DNA from 2 places in the Labrenzia sp. VG12 genome. Region 1 is predicted to be linked to the other one. Evidence: riboswitches for the same ligand, from Rfam matches in the RefSeq annotation. Region 1 holds a riboswitch; the other holds the start of a gene.

Region 1 (7,496 bases):
GGACACCAGAACGAGAAGCCACCTCACTACTAGGGTCAGGGCCCCAGATCTCTCCGCAGTTTTACGGATTTGATCCATCTCCTTGCACCACACCTTCAAGGCGGTAGTCTTGCGCCCAACTTGATGAAGGTGCGTCATGCGTTTGATGAAATATCTGGGTCTGGTCCTGCTGCTGGCAGCGGCGATTGCCGGCTGGAACTGGTGGGGCGCGCGGCCGCCGAAGGTCGAAGTCGTGTCACCCTATGAGGGCAAGGCAGCCGAAGTTGTCTATGCGACGGCCGTGGTCGAACCCGTCCGGTGGGCCAAGGTGACCAGCATTATCCGCGAACGCATCATTTCCCTTTGCGGCTGCGAGGGCATGGTGGTTGCCAAGGGCGACGAGCTGGCCGAACTCGACAGCGGCGACGCAAGGGCGACGCTGGCGGAATTGGAAGCGCGCCAGGTCCTGGCCCGGTCGGACCGGGAACGGGCCCAGCAGCTCCTGGAACGGCGGGTGGTCAGCCAGCAGGTCTATGACAAGGCGCAGAGCGAACTCATCCGTGTCAACGCCATGATCGCCGCACAGTCGGAACGGCTCCGGGACTATCGCATCGTCGCCCCGATGGACGGCATGGTGCTGCGGCAGGACGGCTCTGTCGGCGAGGTTGCCGAACCCGGCGAGATCCTGTTCTGGATCGGACAGCCGACACCGCTTCAACTGGTCGCGGAAGTCAACGAGGAAGACATCCCGAAAGTCGATCAGGGCCAGGTGGCGCTGATCAAGGCGGACGCGTTTCCAGAAGGGGACCTCAAGGCGACCGTGTCACGGATCACGCCGAAAGGCGATCCGGTCCTGAAGAACTACCGGGTCTATCTCGACCTGCCGAAGGACACGCCGTTGCGGATCGGCATGACGGCCGAAATCAACATCGTCACCGAGGAAAAGGACGATGCGCTATTGCTGCCGGCGGCCGCCTTTGACGGCATTGCGGTGCAAGTGCTTGGCCCAGACAACCGCGTCAGCCGAATAACGCTCACCACCGGTATTCGCGGAACGCGCGCCGTCGAGGTCCTGGACGGGCTGGACCTGGACAGCCGAGTTGTCTTTCCCTTTGATGCAGCGCTCGAAGAGGGCCAGGCCGTGCAGCCAATGGCGGGGGACCGGTCCTGATGCTGCTTCTGCGGATCGCGGCGACCCATGTGCGCAACCGGATGCGTCAGACCGTGGTGTCGACGCTCGGCGTTGCCATGGGCGTCGGTTTCTCGGTGGCCATGGCCAGCCTGATGGAGGGCTCGCAGCGTGATTTCACCACCACCCTGATCGAGGCGATCCCCCATGTCGAGATCAAGGACGACCAGCGCGCGCCCCGCGAACAGCCGGCAAGTGAAGTCTATGACGCCGTTGCCTATCATGGTCTCCGGCCGAAGGAAGATCTGCGCGGCATCCGAAATCCGACCGAGGCACTTGCTTCCCTGCGCGACTGGGTGGACGGAACGATGGCGGAGCGGCTGAGCGGCCAGGCCGTCCTGCGCTACAGCGGACAGGATCTCGGTCTGACACTGATCGGCGTGGTGCCGCGCAAGGAACTTCTGGTCTCGCAAATCGGCGAGGACATGCGCCAGGGAGCGTTCACGGATCTGGCAACAACGTCCAACGGCCTCGTGATTGGTGCCAAGGCCTCAACACGGCTTGGCGCCGACCTCGGCGACACCGTCACGATGACGTCGGCCAACGGCATTGCCAAGCGCTTCAAGATTGTCGGCCTGTTCCACACCGGCGTCACCTCAAGCGATGAAGGCCTGGCTTACGCCCCCTTGAAGGCCGTCCAGATCCTTCTGGAAAAACCCGACATCATCAATTCCATCTCCATCCACCTCAACGACATCAAGACGGCCAGACAGGTTGCCGCCCGCGCGGAACGCCAGCTTGGCTACAAGGCCCTCTCCTGGGAAGAGGCCAATGAAGGTCTGCTGGAAGCCTTTTTCGTGCGCAATGTGATCATGTACACCGTGGTCGGCGCGATCCTGGTCGTTGCCGGGTTCGGCATCTACAACATCGTCTCCACGATTGTGCACGAGAAGGCCAAGGACATTGCGATCCTGAAGTCGCTCGGCTTTCCGGAACGCGACATCCAGCGGATCTTCGTGCTGGAGGGACTGGTCATTGGTGTTCTGGGAGCAATCGCCGGATCAATGCTTGGCTTCGGCCTGTCGAGCTATCTCGCTTCGATCAAATTTGAGGTCACCACCAATGTGGAGATGACCCGGCTGCCGATCCACTTCTCCGCGCTTCACTATGTGCTGGCCTGCCTGCTCGCCTTTCTCTCCTCGGCCATTGCCGGCCTGATCCCGGCCCGCAAAGCCGCGCGGCTCAATCCCGTCGATATCATCAGGGGGGCAACATGACAGCCGAACCCGCCCTCACGGCAGATGAAACACCGTTGCTGGAGACACGCGGGCTTACCCGCATCCTGCCCACCGTCGTACCGGTGACACTGGTCGAGGATGTCAGCTTCACGGTCGGCGAAGCCGAGTTCGTCGCCATTACCGGACCGTCCGGGTCCGGCAAGTCGTCGCTTCTCTATCTGCTGGGCCTGCTCGACCGGCCGACGCGCGGTTCTGTGCTGATCGGGGGCAAGGAGACCGCCGACCTCTCCTCCGCCGAAATGGCACATCTGCGTCTGGAGAAGCTGGGCTTCGTCTTTCAGTTTCACTTTCTGCTGCCCGAATTCACGGCGCTGGACAATGTGATGATCCCGATGCAGCGGCTCGGCAAGCTGTCCGCGAAGGCACAGCTGGACCATGCCACCGGGTTGCTCGCCGATCTCGGTCTGGAGGAGTTCCTGCACCGGCGGCCGGAACAGCTTTCGGGCGGCCAGAGGCAGCGGGTCGCCGTCGCCAGGGCGCTTGCCAATTCGCCGGACCTGATCCTGGCGGACGAGCCGACCGGCAGCCTGGATTCGGCAGCGACCGAACAGGTCTTTGAAAGCCTTCAGAAAATCGTCGACCGGGAAAGGACGACCGTGGTTGCCGTCACCCACGACATGGACCTGGCCGCACGCATGGAACGGCGCATCCACCTGGTGGACGGGCGGATCGATTATGACCGGCGGCAATGACTCAATGTGAATAGCTGTTATGCAGCGACGGTCTTGCCAAGAAGAGCTGACCATGGCATAAGCGCGCCATCATCAAGAGAAGGGCTGGCGCCCTCGCCAACCTGCCAGACCGGGCAAGGTGGTTTCCGCAACAGGGATGCGGTCGGGTTTTCCTCAAGGAACTCTCCGGCAATGAAGCGGTACTCTTTCATGCGCCAGTCCTCCTCGGGAAACCGATGGAGGATTAATTGTCTCAGGAACCTTTTGCCGGACGTGCGGCAGATCTGATCGAGAACAAAGTGTTGAGCCAGTCAAGCCTTGCCGACGACGACATCTGGCGAAGCGCAGCCGAAGACTGCGTGCTTGCCCGTATCCGGTCCCTGCGCATTCTGGGCGGCCTGCCGCGCCACAAGGCCCCGCTCAGCGACGCGGACCGGGTCGAGCGCCTGAAGGACCTGCTGCAGCTCTGGGCAAACGGCTGCACCTGCGCCGTCGACGAAGACCTCTTCGCCGATATCCTGAACCGGCAGCCGCCGGCACGGTTTTCCTAGGACAATCAAGAAAGGCCTCGCCAGAAGCCCCTTGTTCCGCCTCCTTCTGAGGAGCGCGCCTGCGCGCATCCCGAAGGACCGGTAGGCAACCCGGGAGCACGAAACCGATCCTACGAGACGGGCCTGACGGTCCGCCTCAGAATGAGGTTATTGGGTGTGACCAAGGGGGCAGGAAAGAGAATTGCCAAGACAATTCAACCCTGTTGCGGCACCGGCCGCGGCTTGCCGCTGTCATCGACGGCCACCATGGTGAAGATGGCTTCCGTCACCTTTTCCCGATGGCCGTAGCGATGTCGCAGGGCCCAGGCCTCGATCTTGATTTCCATCGAGGAATTTCCGACCCGGCCGACACTGGTATAAACGCACAGCACGTCGCCGACATGAACCGGCCGGATGAACTTCATCTTGTCGACCGCGATGGTCACCACGCGTCCCTCGGCCCGCTGGCCCGAGGCGATGCCACCGGCCAGGTCCATCTGCGACAACACCCAGCCGCCGAAGATATCGCCGGACGCATTTGTGTCGGCCGGCATGGCCATGGTGCGCAAGGTCAGTTCGCCATGCGGTTTTTCGTCTGTCACGCCTGAGCCCCTCCATTCCGTGTCAGGCTAGACTAACGAGCGAACGCACAAGCACAAGCCTTTCATCGATCAGAACAGCATCATCAAAATGGCCATGATCCACAAAGGCAAAGGTGCGGCAACCCAGATCAGCAGGATCGGCAATCCGCGGTGCAGTAGATTGGACTTGAACATTTTTGGTCTCCCGAACCGGATGTTGATCAGCTGATGGCCTGAATTTCGAAAACGGTCATGGCCGCGAGCGCAACCATTCCGGTGATGAAGGCCAGTTTTGCGCTGCCGATCAGGGTACGTCCGGCCACATCCAGCTTTGGCCGCGGCATGTTCCTGCTGTCCAGATACATGGACAGAAGCATCAGCGAAAAGACGATGAACCAGACAGCGACAAGGGCTTCTGCGACGAGAACAATGGTTACCAGCATGATCCGCTCCAATCGGAATGTTGGGATGTCAGTTCGACGGGTGGGGTGGCGCCGGGCGTGCCAAAGGTGGCCAGCCAGAGGCTCTGGGCGATGCGTTCGGCCACCGCGATGATTTCATCTGCCAGATCCGGCACGAACAGTTCCCGGATCACCGGCCGGAAGACTGACAGCCATTCGCCGTAGTCGGCACTGACAAGTTCTTTCTGTTTCAGATGCGCCGGTACCGGCTTGCCCTTGTAGGCGCCGTTTTTCAGAAGAACCGACTGCCAGAAGGTCTCCATCCTGGGCAGGTGTTCCTCCCACCGGCCCGCCAGCCGGCGTTCAAAAATTTCTCCAAGCCGCGGATGCTGACGGATACAGCCGTAAAAGGTGTGCACCATCACGTGGATGGCCTGCGCGTCGACCTGTTCGTAGCGCTGTAGACGGTCGCCGGTATCGGGCGCCGGCCTGCGCTGCAATTTGTATCTGTGGGCTGATGTTCTGCCGGCTTCCATCGCTGCCTCCAAACATTCATCTAAGATGCATCTTTTAAATGACATACATGCACGCTAAAATCAACATCTGAGATGAATGTTTTATGGGAAGCAGCCATGCGCCTCAGTCAGGCCAGCGATTTTGCCTTGAGAATCCTGATGGCAACGGGTCAGAGCAATGATCCGCAGACCGTCGACAAGCTGGCCACCCAGCTTGGCCTTGCAAAATCTCATGTGATGAAAATCGTCGCCCATCTGGCCAAGGGCGGTTACCTGGAAACGACCCGCGGACGTGGCGGCGGCATCCGGCTGGCGCTGGCGCCGGAAGCGATCCGGCTGGGTGACGTGGTCCGTTTGATCGAGCCGGATCTCGGCGTCGTGGCCTGCCTGAAGCCCGACAGCGATGCGGTCTGTGCTTTCCTGCCCCGCTGCGCCCTGAAAGGGGCCATGGCCCGCGCGGCCGAGGCGTTCCTCGACAGCCTCAACACCCAGACGCTGGCGTCAATCCTGGTGGGCACCCAGATGGCGGTGATGGTGGGCGACGCATAAAGCCGCTTCCCCCTGTGGTCAGCCCCGACTTGATCGGGCATGACCACTTACCGCGCAGAGAGGCCACGTGTCAGATGCGAGAGGCAGCCCCGGGCTACAGCGTCGAAGCCTGTTCCAGGAAGTCGATCTGTTCGATGCAGTAATAGCCGGAGATGCGGCTGATGGTGCCGGCGCGTTTCCAGTCATTGAGCACGCGGCTGACATTCTCGCGCGCCGCTCCGGCCATGTTGGCAATGTCGGCCTGGCTCAGCTTGTAGTGGATGAGCAGCCGGCCATCGTCGAGCGGTTTGCCGAAGGTTTCGGAAAGCTGCAACAGGGTCTGCGCCACCCGGCCCGGAAGCGGCAGGAACGAACGTGCGGCCAGAACATCATTGGCATGGCGCAGGCGCTTGCCGACAATCGACAGCATATGCCGGTAGACGGCCGGGTTGTCATCGGCAAAGCGCTGGAAGGCGGCCTTGTCGATAAAGGCGAGCTGAGCTTCCTTCAGCGCGCTGACCGTCGCCGACCGGGGACGCCCGTCCAGAAGGGCCAGTTCGCCGACAAGATCGCCGGGGCCGAGCACCGCCAGCAACTGCTCGTCGCCTTCCACGGACAGGAGCGCCACTTTCAGCGAGCCTTCCAGAACGGCATAACAGCCGTTTCCGGGGTCTCCATTTTCAAACAGGATCGTGCCCGCGGCGATTTTCATCGGCCGCGCCAGGCGGGACAAACCGACCGCCAGATCGGAATCCAGCCCCTCCAGCGAAAAGCTGTTTCTCAAAAAGTCCTTGATTTCCGCCACACCGACCCCCTGCCAAGTAATCTGCCCGTCGAAAAAAGGACCAAATGAAAATTTGTGATCCTCGTCACGTGCATCGGAGCAAAATAACCCTATATCAAAGGACATGGAAGCGGGGTTGCCCCTCCCCCCTTCCAGACCTCCACGAAAAACGGTCCTGTTCCCCGCAGGACCGTTTTTTCGTTTCAGGCCGTTGTCCGAGGCTTGCGCCCTCGAAACGGCCTAGTTCAGAAACACATCCTTCTTTTCCAGCGTATGGAAGAATCTGTCGCTGGCAAGCACTTCATACTGGCATTCGCGGATCGCCACCTTGCGGCGCGGCTCGTCGCGCCTGAGACGATCGTCCGAACGCCCGGGAATCGCGGCAACAAAGCTGAGATCGGCCATGCCGTCGAAATGATTGTGCAAAAGCCGCTGCAGCTCTTCCTCGTCTTCGGTTTCGGGAAGCGGATCGGCCTTGGGCAGCATCTTCAGGCCATAGGATCTGGCAAGACGCGCAAGACGGATGGGTTTCAGCCCGGAACGTGCCGGCGAGATCACCAGGGGCGGCGTTTCATAATCCGCATGCACGATCGCCTTGAACACCAGCCGCGCCAGCGACGTTCTGGCCAGCAGCCCTTCACGAACGGCGACGAAATCCGGAGGCCGCTTCATCAGCACGCTGTAACGGGCCAGCTGGGCCTGCGCTTCCTCCAGAAGCAATTCATCCGGCAACAGGCGCAAAAGCGCGCGGCGTTGAAGCTGTTCGCGCGTGAACATGCGGTCGCCGTAGATTTCCTGCATGCGCGCGCTGACCGGCGCGACCCGGTCGCCGCTGAACGCAAGTGTCACCCCGAACAGCGCCCGCTTGCCGACCTGCGCCACCGTTTCCTGAAGCGGCCGGAACTCGCGCGGCCAAAGATCCGTTGCCACCAAAGCGCCAAGCGCGCTCAAACGGCCCTGCTCGACGAGTTCGCGCAAGGCGCGGTCAACGCCAAAGGCGAGGCCGTAATCAAGAGCACCAAGTGTAATTCGCTTCATCTATTTCCGCAGGCGGACCGGACAAACTGACTAATCAGTCAC
Region 2 (7,496 bases), 310 kb from region 1:
GCCTTCGTAAAGGTTCAGACTTAACCACCGGTGTCACCCCGGCCGCAGCGCAGCGAAGAGCCGGGGCCCACTCGCTGCTCTGCTTGCTGAAGCGCAGGCATTCAAATTTCTGCGGATCCGCTGTGCGAAGTGACCAAGCGCTCTGCAAACGAGTAGGCCCCGGGTCTCGCCAAGCTCGCCCGGGGTGACACCGGAGGAGACGGGCCAGCAACAACTAAACTGCTCTCACAAGTTCTTCATCCTGCAGCATTTCCTCGGTGTCACCCCGGCCGAAGCGCAGCGGAGAGCCGGGGCCTACTCGCAGGGCTGTTTGCTGAAGCGCAAGACACCAAGAATTCTGCGGAGGCTCCCTGCGAAGTGACCAGGCGCTCTGGCAATGAGTAGGCCCCGGGTCTCGCGCAGCTCGCCCGGGGTGACACCGGAGGGACGGCCTGGCGAAGTGGGACCGGCAATATTAGGCCACTTGTTCAGCTCTGCTCAAAGTGGTGCGGCCTTCGCACCTGTGTCACCCCGGCCGCAGCGCAGCGGAGAGCCGGGGCCTACTCGCAGACCCGCTTGCTGAAGCGCAGGCATTCAAATTTCTGCGGATCCGCTCTGCGAGACGATCAGGCTCTCTGGCAACGAGTAGGCCCCGGGTCTCGCATCGCTCGCCCGGGGTGACACCGGAGGGGACAGCGTGGCGAGCGGGGAAAAACCCTAAAGGGGCGCGACGGGCCTTTCGGTTCTGGATAGTCCCGACAACTCGGCGCTCATGCCCTGAACCCGGTTCGACACGCGGCCCAAGTCACAATGCACGCCCCCCTTAAGCTCAGATCGCGCCGAGGGCCTTTTCGATGTCTTCCAGAAGATCGAGCGGGTCTTCCAGACCGATCGACAGCCGCAGGATGCCGTCGGAAATGTCGAGTTCGGCGCGGGCTTCCTCGCCGATTGACTGGTGGGTCGTCGTGGCCGGATGGGTGATCAGGCTCTTGGCATCCCCCAGATTGTTGGAGATCTTGATGATCTCAAGCGCATTGGTGAAGCGGAACGCCGCCTCCTTGCCGCCGTCGATTTCAAAGGCGACCATGGTGGAGCCGGCCTTCATCTGGCGTGCAACCACATCGGCCTGCGGGTGGTCAGCACGGCCCGGATAGATCAGCCGCGAGACCTTGGCCTGATCGGCCAGGAAGTCGGCCACCTGGCCGGCGCTTTCGGTCTGGCGCGCCACGCGCAGCGGCAGGGTTTCAAGGCCTTTCAAGAGCACCCAGGCGCTGAACGGGCTCATATGCGGGCCGGTGTGCTTGATGAAGGGCATCACCTCGTCGGTGATCCATTCCTCGTCGGACAGGACAACCCCGCCCAGGCAGCGGCCCTGGCCGTCAATATGCTTGGTGGCGGAATAGATGACGACATCCGCTCCGAGTTCAAGCGGCGACTGGTAGAGCGGCGTTGCAAAGACGTTGTCGACGATCAGGCGCGCACCACACTCCTTGGCGATGTCGGCGACGGCGGCAATGTCGATCACTTCCAGCGTCGGGTTGGTCGGGCTTTCCAGGAACATCGCCCGGGTGTTCGGCCGCACCGCAGCCTTCCACTGGTCGATGTCCGTACCGTCGACCAGCGTGCTTTCCACGCCGAAGCGCGGCAGCAGCGTTTCGCAGATATAGCGGCAGGAGCCGAACAGGGCCTTGGAGGCAATGACATGATCGCCCGCCTTGACGGAGGCCATCAGCGCCAGATTGACGGCGGCCATGCCGCTGGCCGTGCCGCGGGCAGCTTCCGCGCCTTCCAGTCCCTTGATCCGGTCTTCGAACATGGTGACGGTCGGGTTGGCATAGCGCGAGTAGACATAACCCGGATCGTCGCCGTTGAAGCGCGCCTCGGCGGCCTCCGCACCGGCATAGGTGAAGCCCTGCGTCAGGTAGATGGTCTCGGAGGTCTCACCAAAGGGCGACCGCATGGTGCCGCCATGCACCAGGCTGGTGGCAGGACGCCAGTTCTTGTTTCCGGTCTTGGTGGTCTCAGTCATGTCTTCCAGTGCTCCAAACGCAAAAAACCCCAGCCTCAAGACCGGGGTTCGCACCTCCGGCCTTTTTAGCAACTTGTTTAACGTGGCTGCAAGCCGGCCGGCCCAAATCACCACGAGGTGCGCTTCTCCTACGGGAAAACGCCGCGCCGGTCAATGTTCTTTGCCGAATTCTCGTCTGGCGCCGCAAAGCCTGTTGGCGCAGCGCGCCGCATCCGTTAAGGACGATAGAAGAGAATAAAGCAGGACAAAAAGATGAACGTGACAGCGGGCCAGACCTTGAACGGAAGCGCAACTCTCTCCGCCGAGGGGATCCTGCCCGAACGTATCATTGAGGCCATGTTCTCCGCCGGCGAGATCGCCGCCGCCCTGCCCCCGGTGGAGGGCCAGATCCAGCCCGCCAGTCTCGACCTGCGCCTCGGCCAGGTGGCCTACCGGGTGCGTGCCAGTTTCCTGCCCGGCCCGGAGATCAAGGTCGCCGACCGGCTGGAACAGCTGAAACTGCACACGGTCGATCTTTCCGAGGGTGCCGTTCTGGAGACCGGCTGTGTCTATATCGTGCCCCTGCAGGAAAGCCTGGCTCTGGCCGCCGACATTTCCGCGACCGCGAACCCGAAAAGCTCAACCGGCCGGCTCGACGTCTTCACCCGCGTCATCACCGACAACGGTCTCGCCTTCGACACCATCCCGGCCGGCTACACCGGCCCGCTCTACGCGGAAATCTCGCCGCTGACCTTCCCGATCCTGGTACGCTCGGGCTCACGCCTCAGCCAGATCCGCTTCCGCCGCGGCCAGTCCCTGATCGCCGACAGCGTCCTGGAAGAGGTGCACAAGACCCACACCCTGATGAGCGGCGGCAACGAGCGCATCGGCAATGGCGTGCAGCTTTCCATCGACCTGGAAGGCGATGGCGAGAACAGCCTGATCGGCTACCGCGCCAAACATCATTCCGGCCTGATCGATGTCGACAAGGTCGGCGCACAGGACCCGCTCGATTTCTGGGAGCCGATCTATCGGCGACAGCATGCCGAGCTGATCCTCGACCCGAATGCCTTCTACATCCTGGTCAGCCAGGAAGCTGTGCATGTGCCGCCGGATTATGCCGCTGAGATGGTGCCTTTCGACCCGCTGGTCGGCGAGTTCCGCGTTCACTATGCCGGCTTCTTCGATCCGGGCTTCGGCCACGCGGGCGCCGGCGGCATCGGCTCCAGAGCCGTTCTGGAAGTCCGCTCCCACGATGTGCCCTTCATCGTCGAACATGGCCAGACCATCGGCCGGCTCGTCTATGAACACATGGCCGAGAGGCCGCAGCGGCTTTATGGCGAGGGCATCGGCTCCAACTACCAGGGTCAGGCGCTGAAACTCTCCAAGCATTTCAGGGTCCCTGCATAACCTGACGCGGGAGAAAAAGCATTCGGACGAGAAGAACATTTTGGATCGCCCTGTTGTGCCTGGTCGGGCTGTTCGGTCTTCAGCTGACTTCTTCCTCCAACCAATTGTTCTCGATTGATACGGTTGTCCCCTCCGAAGTCTTCGAGCGCTTCTACTCGGAATTTGCGAGCTGCAGAGGACTTCCTTCGCAGATTTTGGAGGAGCTTAAGGAAAGTGGTCACAACCTCTTTCTTGGCGGGCGCTACAGCTGGTCAGAAGACAGCAACGAAATCACCGCGACCACACTGATCCTTCAAAATAGAAACATCTGCCACTGGAGCGAATGCAGAACCCATTTCTTCAAAGGCGATCCGCGGAAGGACACCTGCGAATATGCATTCACCATCCAGGCCTACAAGGGCATCGGTTTTACAGGGTCATTCCTTTTTGCAAACGATCAAATCTACAAACCAAGCTGCAACGTGTATTTCAATGGAAGCTGCTTCACAGGCGATACCACTCCCTGGTACCGGAGATACTTCTATTAAAACCGTCACAAGCGAATTCGAAGGTTTCCTGGAAGACCGGAAGTCGCGCTTTCTGGCGCATCTGGTGCCGCTGGACCTGTTCGAGCAGCGCCTGGAGGAGCTGCGCAAGGAACACCGGAAAGCCAACCACGTCGTCACCGCGCACAGACGCCTTCTGGACGATGGCCGCATCGAGGAAAGCGGCAAGGATGATGGCGAACCTGCCGGCACGTCCGGCATGCCCACCTTGCGGGTCCTGCAGGGTGCCGGCCTGATCAATTGCGCCGTCCTGATCGTGCGTTATTTCGGGGGAACCAAACTCGGTGGCGGCGGCCTCGCCCGCGCCTATGCCGGCGCGGCCCAGGACGCGATTGCAAATGCCGAGCTCGTTCCGTTTCAGAAGATGCTGGTGAAACAGGTCAGCGCGGACTTCGCCGCAAGCTCGGAGCTGGAACGCCGGATCGACGGCCTTGGTCTCACCGTGCTGTCACGCGACTACACCGAAGACGGTGTGACGCTGACGGTCGAAGGACCGGAAGAGGTCCTTGCCGCGCTTTAGGCCCGCGGCGGAGACTGTAGCCGATCCTTATCTGTTTTCAATTTGGTAGATTAGTCTTTGGAGATCTGCCCGCAAACGCAGGCTGCACCGCTTCTCCGGGTTACCCCGTTTGGGATCTGCTGCGCTCGAACGCAGGCAGGCCGGGCGCCTGCGTGTTTGACAAGGCGTCACGCTTCGATTGCCGGCCAGTTTTGTTCAGGTGTGAGAACGCGGTCAGCAGATCATGATCTCGTGTCCGCAGTGATACCAACTTTAAAAACATTCGAAAGTATCTATGATTCAGTCTGACAACAAAAAGAAGCACCTGGTGCAGACCCTTGATGCAGAAAAACCCGAACCATGTCCTGAGGTTTCTATCCTGCCTTTTGCTTATTCTGTTGCAAGTCGGCCCCCTCGGCAGAACGGTGCTTGCGGCGGACCTGGAAGTCATCATTCGAGACCCTTCGGCCTATGAAGACCGTCATGCCCGCTACATCAACGAGACCTTGGCAAAGGCTCTTCAAGAATCCGGTGTGCAGGCGCGCTTCGTCGTTGCGAGGTCAGACTTCAGCCGAAAGCGCCTGCTGCGCGAACTGATATCCGGCGAAAACATACATGTCGTTGCCCATGCCCCCGTCCCGGCTGGGAGGAGCAGCTTCTCACCGTGCGGGTTCCGCTGCACAAGGGGCTCCAGGGCATTCGCCTGTTCCTGATAAACAAGCGCGATCAGCAAGACCTGTCAGAGGTCAAGACGCTCAAGGACTTGCAACGTTTCCCAACCGGCTCTGGTGAGCAATGGTCCATCACACCCGTGTTGCGCGACAGCGGCTTTCATGTGGTCACGGCAGAAGGTCAGCGCGAACTTTACGAGATGCTGCGTCTCAGGCGGATGATCACGTTTGGTCGCGGTGTTTTTGAGATCTTCGAAGAACTGGAGAAATATGGCGCCGGATATCCCGAACTTGTCGTTGAAGACCACCTGGCCCTTTTTGTGCCGCTCCCGGTCTATTTCTTTGTCAGCCCCAGGCACCCGGAATTGGCCCGGCACATAGAAACCGGTTTGCAGCGCATGATCGAGGATGGCTCGTTCGACGAGCATTTTCTGAAGTACCACGGGGAGGATATCGAGAAGGCATCTCTTTCCCGCCGCACTCTGTTTCGCATACCGAACCCACACTTGAGCGCCAAGACACCGACTGAAAACTCGCCTCTTTGGTTCAATCCCTCTTTGCTGACGCAAGACCTGAACTAGCGACTGCTCTGGTTTGCCGGTTGGCACCCGACAACATCCGACGTCTCAAGACAATGATCGGCTGAGGGCTGTTCCAGCGTAAACGGTTGAACCCATCTCGCAGGAGCCCATCATGAAGCTGAACATCGCCCTGATCGTCCTTGCCCTTGCCTCAATGCTGGCCGGCTGCCAGTCCACCGGCTCCGGCGTGCCGGCGCCCGAGCCGCGCGAGTCCGAAGACCGTGGCGGCTACTGACCGGGTCAGGCCCGGGTGCGCTCGACCTCGGCGCGCAGCTGGCTGAGTTCCGCGCGCATGGCCTTGACCTCTTCCAGGATCAGGCCGGTCTCGTCGTGGATCGCCTGGCGGTTGGCATCGGCCTCCGCCTCGTGCTCCTCCTGCATCGCCGAGACGATGATACCGATGAAAAGGTTCAGCACCGTGAAGGCCGTGCACAGGATGAAAGGCACGAAGAACAGCCAGGAATAGGGGTATTGTTCCATCACCGGCCGGACGATGCCCATGGACCAGCTTTCCAGCGTCATGATCTGGAAGAGCGTATAGAGCGAGGCCCCGAGGTCGCCAAACCATTCGGGAAAGCTGGCGCCGAACAGTTTGGTCGCCATGACGCCGAACACATAAAAGACCAGTGCCATCAGGACGACAATCGAGCCCATGCCCGGCAAGGCAGCGATCAGGCCGCCAATCACGCGGCGGAGCGACGGCACCACGGAAATGAGCCGCAGCACACGCAGGATGCGCAGCGAGCGCAGCACGGCGAGCGGCCCGTTGGAGGGCAGCAGCGCGATCGCGACAATGGCGAAATCAAAAAGGCTCCAGGGATCGCGGAAGAACTTTGCACCGTGGGCAAAGAGGCGCAGGGCCAGCTCGATCACGAAGATGCCGAGAATGATCTGGTCGATCAGGACCAGGGCCGGGCCGATGCTGTTCATGACCGCATGGCTGGTTTCCAGCCCCAGCGTCACCGCATTCAGGACGATGATCCCGATGATGCAGAATTCCCATGTGCGCGACGTGACCAGCGCCTTGACCTGATTTCGCATAAAGCCGACCCGAATATCTAGAAGTTCCGGCGGCTTTCTGCCGCGCCGGGCGGAACATGGCGATTTCTCTGCCGCAGTGCAAGATCAAACCGAACCGGGAAAAGCCGTGATCCCCGGCGAAGCCTGCTTGACAGGCAAATAGGATCGGCGCAGAAAGCGGGCTCGGCCTTGACAGGGACCGGATCAGCGGGTGTAGCTCAATGGTAGAGCAGGAGCTTCCCAAGCTTAAGACGAGGGTTCGATTCCCTTCACCCGCTCCATTTTTTCTTCATCGATTTCGTGCATCACCGCCACCCCTCCTCGACCGGTGGGTTCCCTGGCACATCCGCCCGCGTCAGCCCGATATCTTCCAGAAGGTAATCCGGCAACTCGGACAGGTGCGCGCGGTCGCGGCGACGGCGCAGCAGGCGGGTGAGGGTTTCAAGGAAGTGCCCGAATGATCCCGCATTCCGAACGCCCCTGGGGGCCGTTGTTACAGTGAGAAGTCTCGGGGTCAGGGTCTGGTCGGTCATGGTCTTGCTCCTTCTTGGATCGATGCAACAAGCCTATGCAGCGCCGACGCGAACGGTGCGCAATTTTCTTGCGATTGAGAGAAATAATCGCATATACATCCATTTTCCGATAGTTTTTCACAAAACCTGCAATTGGAACCCGAATTCATGGATCTCGACGATTTCGATCATCAGCTGTTGCGGCTGCTCAGTCTGGATGCACGCCAGACCGGCAAGGAACTTTCCGAGAAAGTCGGCCTGTCGCCGGCGG

Evidence for each region. Region 1 has a riboswitch for S-adenosylmethionine ahead of CHH27_RS25280 (hypothetical protein). Riboswitches for the same ligand answer to the same signal wherever they lie in the genome.
Region 2: it holds a riboswitch for S-adenosylmethionine, as region 1 does, so the genes downstream of both, CHH27_RS26750 (O-succinylhomoserine sulfhydrylase) here and CHH27_RS25280 (hypothetical protein) in region 1, are expected to answer to the same signal.

What each region holds. Positions count from the first base shown of each region.
Region 1 is NZ_CP022529.1:5,478,058-5,485,553, reverse strand. Features, by position in the region: gene CHH27_RS25300 (SlyX family protein) at 1-33, shown strand, start outside; gene CHH27_RS25295 (efflux RND transporter periplasmic adaptor subunit) at 137-1,150, shown strand; gene CHH27_RS25290 (ABC transporter permease) at 1,147-2,385, shown strand; gene CHH27_RS25285 (ABC transporter ATP-binding protein) at 2,382-3,098, shown strand; SAM-I-IV-variant riboswitch at 3,163-3,284, shown strand; gene CHH27_RS25280 (hypothetical protein) at 3,326-3,628, shown strand; gene CHH27_RS25275 (acyl-CoA thioesterase) at 3,823-4,167, opposite strand; gene CHH27_RS25270 (hypothetical protein) at 4,410-4,631, opposite strand; gene CHH27_RS25265 (group III truncated hemoglobin) at 4,622-5,125, opposite strand; gene CHH27_RS25260 (Rrf2 family transcriptional regulator) at 5,222-5,653, shown strand; gene CHH27_RS25255 (Crp/Fnr family transcriptional regulator) at 5,748-6,437, opposite strand; gene CHH27_RS25250 (ChbG/HpnK family deacetylase) at 6,657-7,454, opposite strand.
Region 2 is NZ_CP022529.1:5,785,578-5,793,073, reverse strand. Features, by position in the region: gene CHH27_RS26750 (O-succinylhomoserine sulfhydrylase) at 809-2,008, opposite strand; SAM riboswitch at 2,053-2,132, opposite strand; gene CHH27_RS26745 (2'-deoxycytidine 5'-triphosphate deaminase) at 2,261-3,397, shown strand; gene CHH27_RS28010 (hypothetical protein) at 3,451-3,924, shown strand; gene CHH27_RS26735 (YigZ family protein) at 3,869-4,462, shown strand; gene CHH27_RS26725 (hypothetical protein) at 5,106-5,693, shown strand; gene CHH27_RS28565 (hypothetical protein) at 5,806-5,928, shown strand; gene CHH27_RS26720 (ion transporter) at 5,934-6,734, opposite strand; tRNA gene CHH27_RS26715 (tRNA-Gly) at 6,921-6,994, shown strand; gene CHH27_RS26710 (DUF1127 domain-containing protein) at 7,019-7,246, opposite strand; gene CHH27_RS26705 (Lrp/AsnC family transcriptional regulator) at 7,394-7,496, shown strand, end outside.